DNA from 4 places in the Pseudoalteromonas sp. '520P1 No. 423' genome. Region 4 is predicted to be linked to each of the others. Evidence: predicted binding sites of a transcription regulator. Region 4 holds the regulator's gene; each other region holds the start of a gene.

Region 1 (3,217 bases), 1.9 Mb from region 4:
TCATCTTTGCGCTCACCAAATAAAGCTCCTAATGCGTTAACTTCAATTGGATCTCCAACTGGAGTCCCCGTGCCATGAGCCTCTGCATATTGAATATCAGACCGAGAAAAATTAGCCTTAGCTAAAGTTTTATCTAATAATCTCTTCTGTGCAGCACCATTTGGGACTGTAATACCAATTGTTTGACCATCTTGGTTTGTACCACTTGCTTTTATTACAGCTTGGATATTATCGCCATCCTTGAGTGCTTCAGATAGTTTTTTAACTATAACTAAACCAGCTCCCTCACTACGTACATATCCATTAGCTGATGAATCAAAACTTTTACACCTTGCATCAGGAGAAAGCATTGAAGCTTTACATATCGCCATAGTAAGTTCTGGACGTAACAATATATTAACGCCTCCAGCTACAGCAACTTTACTGTCTCCGTTTAATATCGCTTTACATGCCAAGTCCAGAGCAACTAAGGACGATGAACAAGCAGTATCTAAGGTGACACTTGGACCTGTAAAATCAAAAGCATATGATATTCGGTTGGATGTTAAAGTCATAGATGGGCCCGTAGCGGAATGACTAGACATCATATTGTGTGCCATTGAATCCAGTTGTACCTGCTCATAATCATGCATAAATTGCCCTATATAAACAGCTGTATCACTTCCTTTTAGCTCACTCGCTTTCAGCCCTGAGTTTTCTAGAACTTCCTGCGTCAATTCAAGTAACCAGCGATGTTGAGGGTCGATATGAGGAGCTTCTTTAGGAGAAATATTGAAAAATAATGGATCAAATTGATCTATATTTTCTAAAAAGCCACCTTGCTTAATATACATTTTATTATGTTTATTTTTATCAACGTCGTAGTAAGCATCTGATTCCCACCTGTCTGCGGGAATATCAACAATGCCATCACCTTTATTTAAAATAAAATTCCAAAATTCTTGTGGTGTATTAGTATTACCAGGATATCGACAAGCCATTCCAATGATTGCAATGTCCGTTTCTGCATGATTCTTCATAGTCTATTAGTCCAATTTTTCAATAAATAAAACCGATTCACCGATAAATTATTCCAAAAACTTGTTTTTTGAACACCTGATACATCTGACAGCAATTCCATTATTTAAACATTAATAAATTTCAGATACACATTAAAAACACTACTTAACAGATACTTAAGTTTAATTTTAAGAACTTTAATCAAATAAGAATTTGGAAGGTTTTTTAAATATAGATAAAACAAAAAGATACCCTGTAACTTTTTACAGGTTTTGGGTACAAGATAGTTTGTTATAGTGATTTAAAAGAAATGTAAATCAGAATAATTATTAATGAATCTCTATAACAATCAACTCTCATCTATTGATAAAAGTAAAATTATTGCAATGCACCAATTAAGAGAAAAGGCTTTTTATAAACGCTTAAAATGGCAAGTAGATAGTTTTAATGGTATGGAAAAAGATAAATTTGATAATATTTACTCTTCATATTTACTTGTCAAATCTCAATCAAATGAAGTAATAGGTTGTGCTAGATTAATTCCTACTGATCAAGATTACATGTTTAAAAACATATTTTCAGAACTTGCTAGAAATGAAGAAATCCCAGAAAAATCAGATGTATGGGAAATAAGTCGATTTACATTAGATCGTACATTTGAACGAAACTACGATAATGGTGTAAGTAATATTACAAAAGAGATGTTTTCAGCTCTATACGAGTTTGCTATTGCAAATTCAATCAATAATTTTGTCCTTGTAACTACAGTATCCTGTGAACGAATATTACGATTATTAGGTATTCCAACTCGACGCTTTGGGGATGGAATGTCAAGTAAACTAGGAAAAGTAGATTCTGTAGCATTATGGGTTGATATAAATGACTCTTATAAACAAGCCGTAAATTGCAAAAAAATCAGTAATAATCAATATCTTATTGGTTGTTTATAAAAATTTGGACTGAGCCCAAGATAATTTCACAAAAAATATATTAAGCATTCTTTATCGCTAATTTTATATATTTAGAATCGGTGAAAGTACTTTACCGCCTCTTAACTATGATCGCTATGGCTAGATTTGATATTTTAAAAACAGTTAAAATCTAGCACCAAAAATTAAGGCTCAAATGGATAAGCACTTACATTTTATATCGTTATTGATTGATATTCAGCGTGAAAAAAAGCTAAGTTCTGAATTAGCATTACAGGCAATTATATGTGAAAAAAACAATACTATAATTTATAGAGCAATCTATAAATTAGAAGAAAGATGCAAAGAAATAAATAAAACTCCTGAAAATAGTACAGTCTATTTACTAATGTCTCCTGATAAAAATATGATTACAGAACTAAAAAAATTAAGAATCAAAAAAATTGTCTGTGCTGAAAAAGTACAAAACGCAACATTAAAAGCAGCAAAATTAATTGGCCTGAATATTATAGATAATTTATCACCTGAACTCGTAAATCAAATAAATGGAGATTTTTTACATAAAAAAATTTATAAACGCCCATGGATTCATTGTATCAACTTTAAATATCTAGATGAAACTAGTCAAATTAATGTTGAAATGGAAACTTCTGCGCAAGTATTTAATGATATCTTAATTCAAATAACCAACTCTGGTTATCTACTTACAAAGGCGCTAACAGCGCAATTAGCACCTCGAATTAAAAGCTTAAGCCAAGAATCTAAAAATCAGGTTTTCACTTATATAAATAAGGAATTTATTTGGCATCAAATGGATGAATACCTCAATAAAGATTCACTCAATAATATTAAATATAACCGAGTTGTTATTATCGTAGATGATGAAGAGTTAAATCACTTAATTTCACTGAATATAGTTGATCAAATAACAAGCTATCTTGCTACAAAATCAGGACTTACTATCAATGATGCAAGCCCTACTGGTAATGTCTGGAAAATAAATAGTACTAAAGGTATTTTAAATAAAACGATAACAATTCATTAAAACTTAGGCTGAATAAGTCCATTTAAAAGGGCTTTAGCTACACTGTGTTGCCTATTTACACCCCCTACTTTTTGGCTTACATTATTTAAATGAAAAAGCACAGTTCTTTCAGATATACCTATTATTTTAGAAATCTCCCAGCTTGTTTTCCCTTCACAGGCCCACAATAAGCACTCCTCTTCCCTATTAGTTATTTTAACCTCATCATGGCTCAGTATCTCTTTTGCCTTATAATTAATTATTT
Region 2 (3,217 bases), on a different contig from region 4:
TACTTTTGATAAATATTCAGGTGAGCTAACCATGTCTCAAGATATTCGAAAAACTGATGGTTTAACAATTACATTAGATAGTTTTCGTAAGCTTCATTTTGGATATTTTGCCGGCTTAACCAGTAAAATAATTTGGTGCGTGTTAGGTTTAAGCCCTGTATTTTTATCTATAACGGGGTTTTATTTATATTGGCAAAGAAACCGTCGTAGAAATAAAGCTAAACTCAATCGAAAGGAAAAAAGTAGTTTAGCTTTAAATACTTAATTTAAAGCTAACAGCTAATTTTAGGAATATCTTGCCAGCAACTGGTAAAATGAGGCGATAAAAAATGTCGTTTCATTTGCCATTTTTCAGTGCAACTCTCACTGGCTAGTTTGACTGTACCTTGGCCAAACCTGTGGTTTATTTTGTCAAAACAGGCCATTAATTCTGGTTTATCTTGGCTTGTATTAAACATATCACTTTGCTTAAATTGCGCAGTTTCTAAATCAATCGCCCCCACTCCACAACGATAAAAACGTACGTCAGGTTTAAATAAAGTTGGTAAAACCGTGCTAACAGCATGGGCTAATACACAGGTATCTGCGGTTGCTACTGGAAAATCATAGATAAACGACTTTTTATAATAATGCGCTTCATGGGGTGAGCTTGCAGCAAAAATAACAATGCGCTTGGTGAGTGAGTTTTGTTGTCTGAGTTTTCTGGCTACAATTGCGCTGTGCGCCGTTAATGCAGAGACAAGACTATCTCTATCTTCAATGCGTTTACCAAAGCTACGCGTCGAAAATATTTCTTTTTTTGCTTGTTTAACTTCATCCCAGTTTAAACATTGAATGCCATTTAACTCACTTATGGTACGCTCCACCAGCACACTAAAAAGTCGACCCATGTCTCGCGCATTACAATTTGATAAATCAAGCGCTGTATTGATATTCATAAGTTGCAGTTTTTTACCTAACCGACGGCCTATTCCCCAAACATCTGTTACGGTCATTTTTGCTAATATTTCTCTACGGCTTGATTCATTATCAATAATCGCCACCCCATTATAACCACTTAACTTTTTAGCAGCATGATTTGCCGCCTTTGCTAACGTAGGTGTTGTGCCAAAGCCGACTCCGACTGGTAATTTAGTTTCTCGCCATACAGCGCTCCTGATCTGGTGGCCGTACTCATGCCAATCATCAATTAAATGTTTAAATCCTGTAAACTGTAAAAATGATTCATCTATTGAATATACATATTGATTATCACAATACCGGCCGATCACATTCATCATCTTTTCACTTAAATCGGCGTACAATTCATAATTAGAAGAACGTATCACCACATTATGCTTTGCTAAATAATCTTTAACTTTAAAATAAGGCTGAAACTTAGGGATGTTAAGTTTGCGAGCTATAGGGCATACAGCACAAATACAGCCGTCGTTATTTGTGAGTACCACAACAGGTTTAGAACGAATGGCAGGATCAAATACTTTTTCAGCACTGGCATAAAAAGAGACTGCATCAACTAAGGCAAACATTGCAATAATTCACTTGCTTGACGATGTAAACGAATCGAACGGGTAACGACCCCCTCTACCTGAAATTCATCAGCCTGACTCACTTTAACTGGTGGATGCATAGGCGAAGCCGATAACAATAACGCATTGTTTTTATCTAATAATTTACATACAAAATTGCCATTGAAATTTGCAACAATGACATCACCACATCTAAGATCTTCAGCCCTATCTACTAATAATAAATCACCTTCAAAAATACCGACGCCCTGCATTGACTGCCCAGAGGCAATACCAATAAAAGTCGCATTTGGATGTTTTATCAATAATTGGTCTAACGATAAACCTAACTCTTTATATTCTGTCGCAGGTGATTCAAAGCCAGAGATCCCTGCATCAATATAAATTGGAATTACTTTCATTTTACAACCCTAAATACTGTATATAAAAACAGTATAAACTAAATGAGTAGTTTAGATAGATTTGTTTTAAATAAAAAAGACCGCGTAAGCGGCCTCTATTGTATAAATATAGAATAAAAAACTATGCTTTAGCGCCATTATTTTCTAAATATTGCGTTATCTTCATATTTCTAGCACCATTTAATGGGCTGCGATATTCAGTTCCTTTCACCAGTTTTACCTGCACACCTAAATTAACATCAGCGCCTCTTTCTACTAAAAACTTTACCATTTCAAAATGTCCAGCACGTGATGCCGTGATCAAAGCTGTTTCATCATTAATAACAATCGCGTCTAAATTTGCACCTTGATCTAAAAGTAGCTTAGCAATTTCAACATTATTTTTCATCGCTGCATTAATTAAAGCATTACCATCTATATCTGTGGCTTGATTAACATCAGCACCTAAATCAATTAATGCTTGTACAAGCTCAATTTTATTTCGTTGCACAGCTATAATTAATGGTGTGCCATCACCTTCAAGATTCTCATTAATACCCACACCATTATTTAATAACGATCTCACTTTATTTAAGTCATTGTGTCTAATTGCTCGGATCATCAACTCACTATTAGGATTGCTAGAATGTGCTTTATGATATCCTTTTGAGACTACAATAGCTGCTTTATTATCGTGGGCGATACTGATTGTCGCAGTAGAAATAGCAATACAGCTAATAGCGATACTTAATAGTTTTGATTTGTTGTTTATTTTTAGCATTTCATTGTTCCTTTATGAATTTTATGTAGTTGTTCAGTTATAAATTCATATAAGGTATGTCAAGCATCATGCCAAAACATAACTAATTGAAAAATAGATATAATGTGTAATAAATATTTGATTTTCATCTCCACCGGACGGACACCGAACAGTCCGCGGACAAATCAATCGCGCTTATTGCAAATAATTATCATTTAGATGTTGACTTGGGTATGATTCTAATTGATAATCATTATCAACGAAACGCAGTACCTAACCTCAGACCACAAGGACGATATTTTGGCAGGAGGCCATGCTTTATTAAGATACAGAAAGAACCCTGTAAACGTTAAGCAGTACGTTAAACTGTAAGATCATTGATAGCTTGGAAACAATCGCCCCTTGCTACTAGGCTATCAATGCTCACCCCTTATTACTTGCTACATTGCTCATATCGGTGACGGTTGATATGGATTCTCAAAAAAGCCCTTTAGGGCTTTTTTTTTGCCTGTAAAATTGATATTAAACAATGTAATAGGCGGTTTTTA
Region 3 (3,217 bases), 2.9 Mb from region 4:
TATCTAAACGCGCTAACGTTTCTAAGATATTAAGGCCTGATGTTTCCCAAAAATCATTAACTCTAGTTGGTTTGCCATGACGGATCGTTAACCAACCATCTCTAGATAATCGTTGTAATACTTCTCGTAAGGTTGTTCTTGTAACACCAATAATTTCAGATAGTTCACGTTCAGCCGGTAAGATAGAACCAGGTTGAAAATCACCATTCCAAATCGAGTCAACAATGTATTCTTCAGCAAAGCCAGCGGGGCTTTTTGCGTTAAAAATTTTCATGATATTTCCAAAATAATAATTTACCTCAATACATTGGCCACTACACACACTTATTTAATAAAATTGATTAAGACTCAATGGAATTGATATAATGGGTATAATATCTCTATGTTAAACTGATTGTACCAGATCAAGCATAACTAACAAGCGCTAAAAAAGAATGACTTTTTATCGCTTAAAACATTTTTTTTATTAAGGGTCCTTATGACTTATATTGCTAATTTAGTATTCAAACGTTCTGCATGGTTTATTCTCATGATGAGTGCTTTAATTCTAGAAGTAACCGCGCTTATTTTTCAATACAAAATGGACCTAGCGCCATGCATTATGTGTATATACCAAAGAACGGCTGTTTTAGGCATATTTATCGCAGGACTTATTGCTTTAACTAACCCGAATAATATTTTTGTTAGGATTATTGCTTATGGTATTTGGTCAATTTCTGCTATTTGGGGATATTTCATCGCTGTAGAACATATCGATATGCAAACAACTACTGATATCTTTGCCTATTCATGTGAAGTTACACCTAATTTCCCTAGTATCATGCCATTACATGAATGGATCCCTAGCTTTTTTGCCGCACCGGGGGATTGTGGTGAAATAAGTTGGCAATTTTTAGATTTATCAATGCCTTATTGGATGCAAGTTATCTTTGGTATTTACAGTTTAATTTTAATTACAGTGATATTAACTAATTTACTGAAAAAGCGTATTTAATAGGAAACAAAATGTACTTCACATCAAGAAATATGCCTGAATTAAAAGGGTTAAAGTATACCCAACGTGCTCAAATTGTTCGTTTAGCGTTAACTCATTTATCAGTTCCGCAAAAAACAATTTTAAATATTTTAAAATTATTATTACTTACACCGATCTTTTTAATTATAGCGAAGATTGATAGCTGGGAAATTATGTTTTACTTACTGATTGTAGGGTTTTGTTATCCATTAATCACGACCCCTGTTTCTTTACATTTTGCCCAAAAATATATTGAACAGGCTAAATCTGAATTTTTCGATAATTAGCTACAATTATAAAAAGAGTAATCTAAAGCCGTTAGTTTACTCTTTTAATTTGAACTAATTAAAACCTTACTTTTCCATCCAGTTTCGCGACGGCCTTTTTACCTAATCCTTTTACGTTTTTTAAATCTTCTATTGATTTAAAATCCCCATTTTTATCTCTATGTAAGATAATTGCAGCTGCTTTCGATTTACCAATTCCCGGTAATAATTCTAGCGATTTTTGATCAGCAGTATTAAGGTTGATTAAGTGATTATTTACAACCACTTCATTTTCAGCAGAGTTTTGGGCGACTACTGTAGTAGGCGCACTCATTAATAATGTAAAAATAAAAACGATAATTGTATTAAACTTCATGTTCTTCCTCCATGATGTCCATCTTTGGACGATAATTAACAGTTAACTATAAAAGTTACAAAACCTTCCCTTTAAATAAAGAATATAACTCTCTATTTGTCAAAAATAATATAATAAATGCTTTTGTGACTTGAAATTTTACCCTGTAAAGTTTACTGTATAAAAAACCAGTGTACTGTAGGAATAAATAATGGCTGTTGTTATCAAATATGTGGTTGAAAGAAATGGAGTGGAGCGTATGACCTTTACCAGCAAAAAAGATGCTGATGCCTACGACAAAATGCTCGATATCGCTGAATCAATGGAGCAAATGTTAGAAAAAATTGATGTTGCTTTAAGTGAACAGCAAGTTGAGACTTTAGCACTTGAAATAGCTAAAAATAAAGAATTATTTATGAGTGCCTTAAAAGGGAATAAAGCACCTGCTGAAAAAGCAGCAAAAGAAAAGAAAGCTGATCCTAACAAAGCTGAAAATGTGACAGATATTAAACAAGCCTAGTTTTGACACTTAATTTCAGATATAAAAAAAGCGCATATGCGCTTTTTTTATATCTACAACAAGAATAGCTTACGACTCTTGAACTAAACCTGCTGGGATTTCAGAAAACGCATCATCTCCCGTTGCAACATCCACTAATTCATATCCACGTTGTTTGCGTTTTAGTTTTAGAATCGGCTTTTCAAATGCACTTTGTTGGCGCGAAACATCTTCTTGTAATTCATTTAGACTTTTACCATAAGGTGCGACGCTTGTTTCTGACCAGTTAACCGCTTTACCTTTAAGGTTATATTCTACTTCATGGATTTGATACAAAGCTTCATTATCGCCATCAGCTTCACACAAAATAACTCTAAAATTCCAAAATGCTGACATAACTATTATCTCTCATTAATTGTTAGCTGTATTTTAACAGCTTAGTAAACTGATTTCACTTTTCGAAAATCATATTGTTAAATTTTGTGTTAATGTATCAGAATTACATTAATTTGGTTTAAAAACATGTTTTTCAAAAATTCAATATTTTTTTCAATGCTAACACTATCTTTTTCATCATTTTGTAATCAAGACAATGAATGTGGAAACAACATCCAAGCTCAAGAATTAACACAGTTAATTATAAATGACTCAACTCAATTAAGGCGCCACCTAACCTGCGATGCCAGACTTACTAGAGCGGCTACAATTAAAGTTAAAGAAATGGCTGAATCAGGATGGGTAATACACAGTGGGGCAAATAGGCGCTTGAGAGATCAAAACTTTCCCCTACCTGACTATTATGGCATAGGAATGGCAAATCAAGTTGAGGCATTAGCCGGCGGTCAAGAAAGTTCGGTAAATGTTTGGGCTGGTTTCAAAGGGTCAAAATCTCATGCAACACATCTATTAGGCAAATTAAAGTTTTATCATGAACAAGATAAAATTGGAGTCGGATTTATAAAAGCACCAAAGTCTAAGCATATATATTATTGGGCTGTATATTTAGCTAAAGAATCGAAAATAAATGAACTAAATTTAGAACTAGGCCCAATACCAAGTAAAGGGCCAACTGGAGTGATTTT
Region 4 (3,217 bases):
TTACACGGGTCCAAGCTTCATTGATAAATCCGGGATTAGCATCTTTTTTTACTGCGAAATCAGGTACCCACCATGAGTGGATCACATCATCTGACGTCATTAAAAAGCGTACTTTTTTATCTGTTGGGATCACTAAAGGTTTATCTACTTCAAGTAAATAATGTTCTCCTTTAGTTTCTTTATTGGCTATTTGATCTTGTGAAGTAGACATAATGGAATAGAAATCCACGTCTCCCTTTTTACCTTCATAAGTCAGGTATTCATAGTGCCATTTCCACTGAGATCCGGTTATTTTTATAGTCAGATCTGCTTTTGAAGTATCTTCCATAGCAATCAATGTTTTAGTAGCTGGCACAGCCATACCTATTAATATAATAAAAGGAATTGCAGTCCATAATATTTCTATTTTTGTACTTTCATGAAATTGGGCTGGCTTTGCCCCTTTTGATTTTCTATGACGGAATATAGCCCAAAACATCAGGCCAAAGACAATTATACCTATCACACAACAAATCATAAAAATGATCATATGCAGTTGATAAACGTTTTCACTTATATCGGTTACTCCAGTTCTCATATTAAGCGAGCTATTTGCAAAACTTAATTGAGGGATAAGCAATATAAGCCACAAGGTAAAGCGCACGACACCCATGTGACATCTCCTTTTATGCTTAAAGCAAAGAAATGGTTAAAATATCAATCGAATAAAACCACCTCAGACCAGGTAATTAAATTAAACTTCAAATGCTTTTGCCATTTCACTATTATAATTGGTATTTATTTTGATATATTTTTTATTACCGCTTTAAATAAATTTTATTTTAAACAGCTCTATAACTAAATAGTCCATGATTGTTATTTGTTCAAGTTTTAACAAAAAAATAACATAGATATTTTTGATAAATTTGTTAAATCAGTAAGTTAATTAGAAAAATTCAAGAAGAGGGCTCTAGTCGAAAGCCATAAATATAAGGGGTACAGCCTAAAAAAAGCATATTAATTATTGCAAAACAGTGTTTAATTGATTTTTATTGGCATTAATTGTATTTGAAGAGTTTTTTTTGTAACAATATGATTTTAAAAATAATAAAAAACGCTAATATTCATTTATTAAATAATATTAGCGTTAATGAGTTTGTGTAATACCAATTCTATTAAGTTAGTGATCTAATATAAATTAGGATAAGTTTTCAAGAGCAAGGCGCTTGATTGAGCAATAGCTGGCTATTGGGATTGAAAGCAACGTAGCTATTGTATATTTAGACCATTAAGATTGTTCACATATTTATTGGAATTGGTATACATTTAATTAAATTTATATTACATCCAATCGGCTGTTCTTATAACACCAACTGCTAAACCTTCAATGTCAAAAGACTCACTTTCTAAATCAACTACAATATCAGAAAAGTCTTCGTTTTCAGGATGCAAAAGTACTTGGCTGCCCTTTTTTTCAAAGCGTTTAACGGTTACGTCATCGCCTACACGAGCAACGACAACCTGTCCATTATTTGCAACTTGGGTTTTATGAACCGCTAATAAATCGCCATCCATTATGCCGATATCTCGCATACTCATGCCATTTACGCGTAATAAAAAGTCTGCAGCAGGTTTAAATAATTCAGCTGAAACTTCGTAATGGCTTTCAACATGCTCTTGTGCAAGTATCGGTGAACCAGCAGCGACCTGGCCTATTAAAGGTAAACCAAGTTGCTCAGGTTGTTCGTCTTCAACTACGCGAATACCTCGGCTAGCACCCGGCACCATTTCAATAACACCTTTTTTAGCTAAAGCTTTTAAATGCTCTTCAGCTGCATTTGCACTACGAAACTCGAGAGATTGCGCTATTTCAGCCCTTGTAGGAGGCATACCGGTATCTTTGATAAATACCTTAATTAGTTCTAAAATTTGTGTTTGTCGTTTTGTTAACGGTCGCATACAACTGGGTTTCCATACAGTACATGTTACTGTGAGTATATACAGTTATTTTAAAATGGCAAACAAGTATTTAAAAGATATTTTACTCTTGATAAAGCTTAATGGTCTGTCCAGTTCTATAATAAATGTTGAATTACTGATATCCTTGCGCAAACTTTTTTCTTAGGTGGACCAATGGCGTTTTTTTCTTTTATAAATACAGGGTTTAACTTTCTAGCAAAGTTAACAAATAGCATTTTTGTAAAAAGCAAATTATTTCCTGAAGACCCTTGCTCACAATTAGGCCTTAAAACCAATTTGCCGACCTTTTACATTACAAGACTTAATTCTCAAAGCGATTTAGCTGCGTTAGGTCATCAATGTAAAAAGCTAGGTTTACCTAACCCAAGAAAAAATCAGATCTTAGGTGACTACTCGCTGCCAGGCTTAATCCCATTATCAAATCCGGCGCCTTTATTTGGCTCAAAAAGAAAAAAAACAAATGCGATAGAGCAAGGTGAAATAATATTTAAAGCTTTGCGAGAAAACCCAGAACAAACGGTGCAAATTATTCCAGTCACCATATTATGGGGCAGAGACCCAGGTAAAGAAAAGCCAGGTTTAGGTACTTTATTATCGCACTCGTTAAGTCCTAGCTGGCTAAGAAAGTTACTCGTTGTAATATTTTCTGGTAGAGATAACATGATTCGCTTTAGCCAAGCTGTTGATGCAAGAGAGTTACTCAATAAAAAACATGCTACCGATGATTTACCTCATAAATTAATTCGTGTTGCACGTGCACATTTTCAACGTCAAAAGCTTGCTGCAACAGGCCCTAAACTTCCTTCTAAAGATAAGCTATTTAGAGGCCTTTTAGCCTCAAAAAACATCAAAAAAGCCATTGCTGATGAAGCTAAAAGTAAGAATATCAGTAATGAAAAAGCACAAGAAAACGCTTTAAAGCAACTCAATGAAATTTCAGCCAATTATAACGATGCAGTGATACGCGTTTTTGCCAGAATATTAACTTGGTTATGGAACAAACTTTATAATGGCATTGACGTTAGAAATATTGAGCAAGTTAATGAATTATCACAAAAAGGTCACGAAATAATTTATGTCCCTTGCCATCGAAGTCATATGGATTATTTATTATTAACCCATGCGATCTATCAACAAGGGTTAGTACCACCACATATCGCAGCTGGTGTTAACCTTAACTTTTGGCCTGCAGGACCTATATTTAGACGATGTGGCGCCTTTTTTATTCGTCGTTCATTTAAAGGTAATAAACTTTATT

The links. The regulator LexA, encoded in region 4, represses DNA repair genes until DNA is damaged. The targets are predictions, from matches to a motif close to TACTGTATNNNNATACAGTA.
Region 1: the regulator LexA is predicted to act here: its motif matches at 1,251-1,270, upstream of PSA_RS09845 (acyl-homoserine-lactone synthase).
Region 2: the regulator LexA is predicted to act here: its motif matches at 1,945-1,964, upstream of PSA_RS21915 (LexA family transcriptional regulator).
Region 3: the regulator LexA is predicted to act here: its motif matches at 1,811-1,830, upstream of PSA_RS14460 (YebG family protein).

What each region holds. Positions count from the first base shown of each region.
Region 1 covers NZ_BBZB01000001.1:2,144,094-2,147,310, reverse strand. The annotation lists gene PSA_RS09850 (type I polyketide synthase) at 1-1,019, opposite strand, end outside; gene PSA_RS09845 (acyl-homoserine-lactone synthase) at 1,332-1,949, shown strand; gene PSA_RS09840 (hypothetical protein) at 2,125-2,973, shown strand; gene PSA_RS26300 (LuxR family transcriptional regulator) at 2,970-3,217, opposite strand, start outside.
Region 2 covers NZ_BBZB01000002.1:728,005-731,221, reverse strand. The annotation lists gene PSA_RS21925 (PepSY domain-containing protein) at 1-265, shown strand, start outside; gene PSA_RS21920 (Y-family DNA polymerase) at 273-1,529, opposite strand; gene PSA_RS21915 (LexA family transcriptional regulator) at 1,517-1,930, opposite strand; gene PSA_RS21910 (ankyrin repeat domain-containing protein) at 2,052-2,690, opposite strand.
Region 3 covers NZ_BBZB01000001.1:3,165,147-3,168,363, forward strand. The annotation lists gene fadR (fatty acid metabolism transcriptional regulator FadR) at 1-274, opposite strand, end outside; gene dsbB (disulfide bond formation protein DsbB) at 479-994, shown strand; gene PSA_RS14450 (DUF6170 family protein) at 1,006-1,302, shown strand; gene PSA_RS14455 (ComEA family DNA-binding protein) at 1,361-1,657, opposite strand; gene PSA_RS14460 (YebG family protein) at 1,848-2,156, shown strand; gene PSA_RS14465 (hypothetical protein) at 2,226-2,531, opposite strand; gene PSA_RS14470 (hypothetical protein) at 2,658-3,217, shown strand, end outside.
Region 4 covers NZ_BBZB01000001.1:290,512-293,728, forward strand. The annotation lists gene coxB (cytochrome c oxidase subunit II) at 1-652, opposite strand, end outside; gene lexA (transcriptional repressor LexA) at 1,321-1,938, opposite strand; gene plsB (glycerol-3-phosphate 1-O-acyltransferase PlsB) at 2,113-3,217, shown strand, end outside.